DNA from 2 places in the Lysinibacillus sp. NPDC093712 genome. Region 1 is predicted to be linked to the other one. Evidence: predicted binding sites of a transcription regulator. Region 1 holds the regulator's gene; the other holds the start of a gene.
The links. The regulator CtsR, encoded in region 1, represses protease genes until heat stress. The targets are predictions, from matches to a motif close to ATGGTCAATAAAGGTCAAACA.
Positions count from the first base shown of each region.

Region 2: ACQKNX_RS15450 (ATP-dependent Clp protease ATP-binding subunit) is a predicted target of CtsR. The motif match lies at 1,945-1,965, and genes of this name have one in related genera.

Region 1 is NZ_JBNNUU010000005.1:63,109-66,534, reverse strand. Features, by position in the region: gene ACQKNX_RS18285 (class I SAM-dependent methyltransferase) at 1-402, opposite strand, end outside; gene ACQKNX_RS18280 (DUF4870 domain-containing protein) at 518-823, shown strand; gene ACQKNX_RS18275 (CtsR family transcriptional regulator) at 1,158-1,628, shown strand; gene ACQKNX_RS18270 (UvrB/UvrC motif-containing protein) at 1,642-2,184, shown strand; gene ACQKNX_RS18265 (protein arginine kinase) at 2,181-3,290, shown strand; gene ACQKNX_RS18260 (ATP-dependent Clp protease ATP-binding subunit) at 3,280-3,426, shown strand, end outside.
Region 2 is NZ_JBNNUU010000003.1:587,018-590,443, forward strand. Features, by position in the region: gene ACQKNX_RS15450 (ATP-dependent Clp protease ATP-binding subunit) at 1-1,884, opposite strand, end outside; gene ACQKNX_RS15455 (Crp/Fnr family transcriptional regulator) at 2,149-2,844, shown strand; gene ACQKNX_RS15460 (metal-sulfur cluster assembly factor) at 3,049-3,357, opposite strand; gene ACQKNX_RS15465 (prolyl oligopeptidase family serine peptidase) at 3,411-3,426, opposite strand, start outside.

The DNA.
Region 1 (3,426 bases):
TTGTGCAATTCCTTTTAATGTAGCAAGTTTCTCCTCATATGACTCAATAAAATGGAGTACTAGTATACAGCTAGCCGCATCAAAGTTCGTAGCAGGCACCGATGCAGTTAGTATTGTACCTTGTAGTAAAGAAATATCATTTGATAATGATTGAAGACGGTTTTCTGCAATTTCCAACATCGCTTCAGATGGATCTATACCGACAAATGACCAATTGGGTCTTTGCTCAGCTAACTGTATAATTTCATTACCACTACCTGAGCCAACAACTAAAAAACTAGCTTTTTCTTGTAGTACGGATTGATAAAAAGCTTTCGTTAAACGCAGCATGGCATCGTAACTTGGTAATGTACGTCGGATGCCTTTTTCATATTCGTTAGCAAGCGTGCTATTAAATTCCATCTAGTATCACTTACCTTTCAAAAAAATTTAAGTAGCATTTGAAACTATTTAGCGTATAGTTCCGTAAATAGGAGTATTAATAATAATGACATACCATAAAGGAAGGTTGATATATATGGAAACAAAATGGTCTAAGGTAATCATACATGCCAGCGCGTTTTTTGCGCCATTTTTAGTGCCGATTTTATTTTTCCTAATTAGTTCAGATGAAGAAGTGAAAAGTGTTTCGGTGCAAGCTTTATTGTTCCAAATCGTGATGGGCATATTGATAGTAATTGCTAGTATCCTATCTTTTGTATTAATCGGTTTACCGTTCTTACTAATTTTCATCGCTATGGTTTACATCGTACCTATTATCGGAATCGTGAAGGCATTTTCAGAGGAACCTTGGCGTTACCCGATAGTTGGACGCTGGGTATAATTTTTAATGACGCAAGTATATGCTATGTGCATATGCTTGCGTTTTTTCTATAAGCAAAAAGGGTACATTATAGGCAAAACTAATTTTAATGATTAGGGACAAGCCTTTTTTAACCCCAACTCCTTTTTTTACAATACACAGATATAAATGTACATCATAATTAAGTTAATATGTCCCTACCGGCTGTTTTTTTGTAGACAATCTGTTAAACAATGCGCTTTACACAAATCTTTGTGCGAAATAATTGCAATTATTTTCAAGCGTTTTGTATAATATACTCAAAGATAGTCAAAGATAGTCAAAGTCAGTGAGGTAAGCGAGGTGTATTCCTAAAGTGCGTAATATTTCAGACATCATAGAAGGCTACTTAAAGCAAGTACTTGAATTAGGTGGAGAAGGGCATATTGAAATTAAACGTAGTGAAATTGCCGATAAATTTCAATGTGTGCCCTCACAAATAAATTATGTGATCAATACAAGATTTACAGCTGAGCGGGGTTACCTTGTTGAAAGTAAACGGGGCGGCGGTGGATACATTCGTATTTTACGTGTCCGTGCAAACTCACAAATTGATTTGATAGATGATGTGCTCTTGCAAATTGAAGGGGGAGCCTCCCAAACGGTTGCGGAGGGTGTAGTATATCGTTTGATTGATGAGCAGGTAATTTCGAAGCGAGAAGCGAAATTAATGTTAGCAGCGGTTGATCGTTCGACTTTAGATTTACAACTACCTTTACGGGATAGCATTCGTGCAAAAATTTTGCGAGCGATGTTAACAACCATTAAATATGAAAAGCAAAAATAAAGAGGTGATGGAAATGATTTGCGAACATTGCAAGCAGCGCAATGCGACAGTAACTGTGACACAAGTACAAAATGGGCAGAAGGTGGAACACCATTATTGCGATGTCTGTGCCTCACAGTTCCATCCGTTTCATGCAGAGTTTAAACAAGAGCCTGTATCGATTCAACAATTATTATCCAACTGGTTTGGCTCACCTACATGGCAAAAAGTCGGTGAAAAACAGCAAGCGCCACCTCAGCAACAAACATGTCCACAATGTGGATTTACGTATAAGCGATTTTTAAAAGAGGGTAAATTTGGTTGCCCTAGTTGTTATGACACGTTTAGCGAGCATTTGCCAAAGCTGTTTAATCGTATTCAAGCAGGACCTCAGCATATAGGTAAAATGCCTGGTGCTCAAAACAATGTTTTTGTCATTAAAAAGCAAATTGAAGATATTCGAAAACGCATGAAGGCTGCAGTGGACGAGGAGCAATTTGAGGAAGCGGCGAAGCTTCGTGACGAGGCAAAAAATCTTGAGCAACAGCTACAATTCGAAGGTGGTGATGTGTCATGATGATTGAATCGTTTTTAGAGCGTGCTACACCTGCCTGGATGGATATGGAGGATGATTATTCAGATATCGTCATTAGTACACGCATCCGCCTTGCGAGGAACTTAGATGGTTTTCGTTTCCCTTTAGTTTTCTCGGAAAACGAAGCATTACAGGTAGAGCAGGCTGTCACCCATGCAATACAGGACAGTTCCAAGCTTCAAGAAAGATATTCTTATTTTTCTATAAAAGATTTAACATCGTTACAACGACAAATTTTAGTTGAAAAGCATTTAATTAGTCCACAGCTTGCAAAAAAAGAGCAAGTCGGCGCTATGTTGCTGTCTGAGGATGAATCTATTTGCATTATGGTGAACGAAGAAGACCATTTACGCATTCAATGTATGACGGCGAGTTTTCAACTTCAGAAGGCCTACGAGCAAGCAAATAAGATTGATCGAGCCTTAGAAGGAGCCTTGCCATATGCGTTTCGTGATACTTTTGGATATTTAACAAGTTGTCCAACCAATATTGGTACTGGATTACGTGCTTCTGTTATGATGCACCTTCCCGCGCTTACATTGACAGGTCAGATGAATCAAATCATCAATGCAATGACTCGTTTAGGGATGACCGTTAGGGGTATATACGGTGAAGGTAGTGAAAATTTAGGGAATATTTATCAAGTATCAAATCAAATTACACTAGGAAAAACAGAAGAAGACATTTTAGCAGACATCCAAAGTGTTGCAGAAAAAATAATTCAAAAAGAACGACAAGCAAGAAGTAAGCTAATGGAAAAAGCGGAACTTGCTTTAGAAGATCGTGTATATAGAGCTTTAGGGACATTAACACATGCTCGAATTTTAACAAGTGAAGAAGCTGCTACTTGCATATCAAATGTACGTTTAGGAGTGGATTTGCAGTTGATTGATAATATTAAAGCAACATCTTTAAACGAATGCGTTGTCAGCATGCAGCCTGGTTTTTTACAGCACTATGCAGGAGAGGTTTTACCGCCTGCTGAGCGAGACAGAGCACGAGCAAAAATGTTGCGAGAGGCATTATTTCTAGAAACTAAGAGTAAGCCTATTATAGGGGGAAAAGGAGAGGATTCATATGATGTTTAATCGTTTTACACAACGCGCACAAAAAGTATTACAGCTTGCACAGGAAGAGGCAATTCGTTGGAAGCACGAATCAATAGGAACAGAGCATATTCTTTTAGGGCTTATTCGTGAAGGCGGTGGTATAGCTGCGAAAGCA
Region 2 (3,426 bases), on a different contig from region 1:
TTTCCAAGCAATCGCAGTGAAATGTTCTTCAGACAATGCATGGAACATAATAATATCGTCCACTCGGTTTAAAAGCTCTGGCTTAAAGTGCTGGCGCAGCGCTACCATAACTAAATCTTCAACTCCAGCATCATCTTCTTGTGCTTCCATTAAATAGCTAGAGCCTATATTGGATGTTAAAATAATTACGGTATTTGTAAAATTCACCATTCGTCCCTGACTATCTGTAATGCGACCATCATCTAAAATTTGCAATAAGATGTTCGCTACATCAGGATGAGCCTTTTCAATTTCATCGAGTAATACGACAGAATACGGATTACGGCGAACCGCTTCAGTTAATTGTCCACCTTCTTCATAGCCGATATAGCCTGGAGGTGCACCAACGAGACGTGATACGCTATGTTTCTCCATATACTCACTCATATCAATACGAATAAAATGCTCCTCGGAATCAAACAACTGTGCAGCCAGCGCCTTAGCGAGCTCTGTTTTACCCACACCTGTTGGCCCTAGAAATAAAAAGCTACCAATTGGGCGATGTGGATCTTTAATGCCTGCTCGGGCACGCCATACTGCTTCTGTAACAAGCTGAACAGCATTATCCTGTCCTACAACCCGTTCATGTAACGTATCTTTTAAACGCAGTAATTTTTCACGTTCACCTTCAACTAACTTTGTTACAGGGATACCTGTCCAACGAGATACAATTGATGCAATTTCGTCAGATGTGACTTCTTCACGCAAAATACGTGTCTCACTACCATTTTCTAGATGTTTCTCCATCTCTTGAATCTCTTTTTCAAGTGCAGGAATTTTCCCATGTCGTAATTCAGCAGCTTTATTTAAATCATATTTACTTTCCGCTTCGTCTAAATCGCGACGATATTTATCAAGTGATTCACGTTTTTTCTGGATGCCTTGCAATGCTTCTTTCTCTGCTTCCCATTGTTTTCGCATCCCTTCTGATGAATCTTTAAGTTTTGTTAACTCTTCTTGTAATTGCTCAAGACGTTTTTTACTAGCTTCATCTTTTTCTTTACGCAATGCTTGTTCTTCAATTTCTAACTGCATTATACGACGAGTCACCGCATCTAGTTCTTGCGGCATCGAATCGATTTCTGTTCGTATCATCGCACATGCCTCATCGATTAAATCAATCGCTTTATCAGGTAAAAAACGCTCTGTAATATAGCGATTTGAAAGCTCTGCTGCCGCTACAATAGCCCGATCATGAATACGTACTGCATGATGCAGCTCAAAGCGTTCTTTTAAGCCCCGCAATATAGAAACGGTATCTTCAATAGACGGTTCTCGAACAAGCACTTGTTGGAAGCGGCGTTCTAAAGCCGGATCTTTTTCAATATACATACGATATTCGTCTAATGTCGTAGCTCCTATACAATGGAGTTCACCACGTGCAAGCATAGGCTTCAACATATTTCCGGCATCCATTGCTCCGTCTGTTTTACCAGCCCCAACAATTGTATGGATTTCATCGATAAATAAAATAATGCGCCCTTCAGATTCTTTTACCTCTTTTAGTACGCCCTTTAATCGTTCTTCAAATTGACCACGATAACTTGCACCAGCTATTAATGCACTCATATCAAGCTCGTACAATACGCACTCTTTTAATCCTTCTGGAACATCACCTTTCACAATACGTTGTGCCAACCCTTCTACAATGGCTGTTTTACCTACTCCTGGTTCACCGATTAAGACCGGGTTATTTTTTGTTTTACGCGTCAAAATTCGAATCACATTGCGAATTTCTTCATCGCGTCCAATTACAGGGTCCATTTTTCCGTTTTTTACTTCTTCAACTAAGTTACGACCAAATTGCTCTAATGGCTTTTTATCATCAGTTTGTTGAAATTGCATTGTAGCACTCCTCTTCTCTCTTCTTTTTTATATCTTTACCCTTATTTTGATTTCATGAAAAGTTTGACCTTTTTTGACTAACTTTATTTTACAACAATCGACAAACCGTAGCAAAAAAAAAGCTCAAAAATTTTTTACTGAAAAATGGAAAATTACGTTATAATAGTGGTATGTTTCGTTGTTTTAGTATATCGAAATGATTATCGTCATCCTTTTGTAATACAGGTAATTTTTATTACAAAAAGAAAGAGATGTGTTTGATATATGGTACTAATGGATAATATTCAAGAGAAAATGCATGCACTTTTTAAAAATAATGGAGTTTTTATTAAAGTGAATAAAGATAGTAAAATTTTCTTAGAAGGGGAACGAGCTAAAGAAATTTATTATATTAAAACAGGGGCTATTTCGATTAGCCAGGAAACCGAAAATGGAAAGGAATTAACAATTCGAATTTGCGGTCCTGATAGTATAATTGGTGAAGGCTCATTATTTTGTAACCTCACTTATTTTTCGATGACAGCTAAAGTTTTAGAACCTTCAACGTTATATGTTTTAAGTCGTAAATCATTAGAGCATCTATTAGTGGAGCAGCCACATTTAATGGTAGAGTATATGAAATGGTTGCAAACAGAAAATTTAAAATATCAAAGCCGTCTACGTGATTTAGTGTTAAATGGTAAAAAAGGAGCTTTATTTTCAACGCTAATTCGCCTTTCAAATACGTATGGGAAGCCATTAGAAAATGAGTCAATTTTTATCGACTTACCATTAACAAATTCAGAAATTGCGAATTTATGTGCTACAAGTAGAGAAATGATTAACCGAATGTTGAACGATCTTAAAAAACATCACATTCTATCCTTCGAAAAAGGCTATATTACAATTCTTGATTTACAATATTTAAAAAATGAAATTGCCTGTGAAAATTGCCCATTGCAAATTTGCCGTATTGACTGATTTATCAACAACGGTGTGACGTATTTGAGACATTCGCAGGTTTCATTAAGCCGAGGGTTTAATGCTCAGTGAATGCCGTGCATCTTTGACATGTCTCCCCTATAAAAGCGGAGGACTTCTGTTAAAGCAAAATAAATATTAAATCCCCGCTTACAGTTATGTGCAAGCAGGGATTTTTTATTCATATTATTAGAAGTCAATCTACTAGCGGACACCTAATGCCATTTTCGCATAGCGAGACATTTTATCTTTTGACCAAGGTGGGTTCCATACAATATTTACATTTGTACTTTTTACCTCTGGTAGTTCACTCATAGCTGTATTTACTTGATCGACAATAACCGGTCCCATCGGGCAGCCCATTGAAGTTAATGTCATTGTAACTGTTGCTGACCCCTCGTCATCTAAATCTACATCATATACTAAACCTAAGTTGACGATATCAATACCAAGCTCAGGGTCGATTACGTTTTCTAATGCACTAAACATGCTGTCTTTCATATCTTGATCCATCTGTATTTCTCCTTTCGTCACAGTGTTAACTTAATCATAGCAGATGGTTCTTATTATGCCAAATGCTGT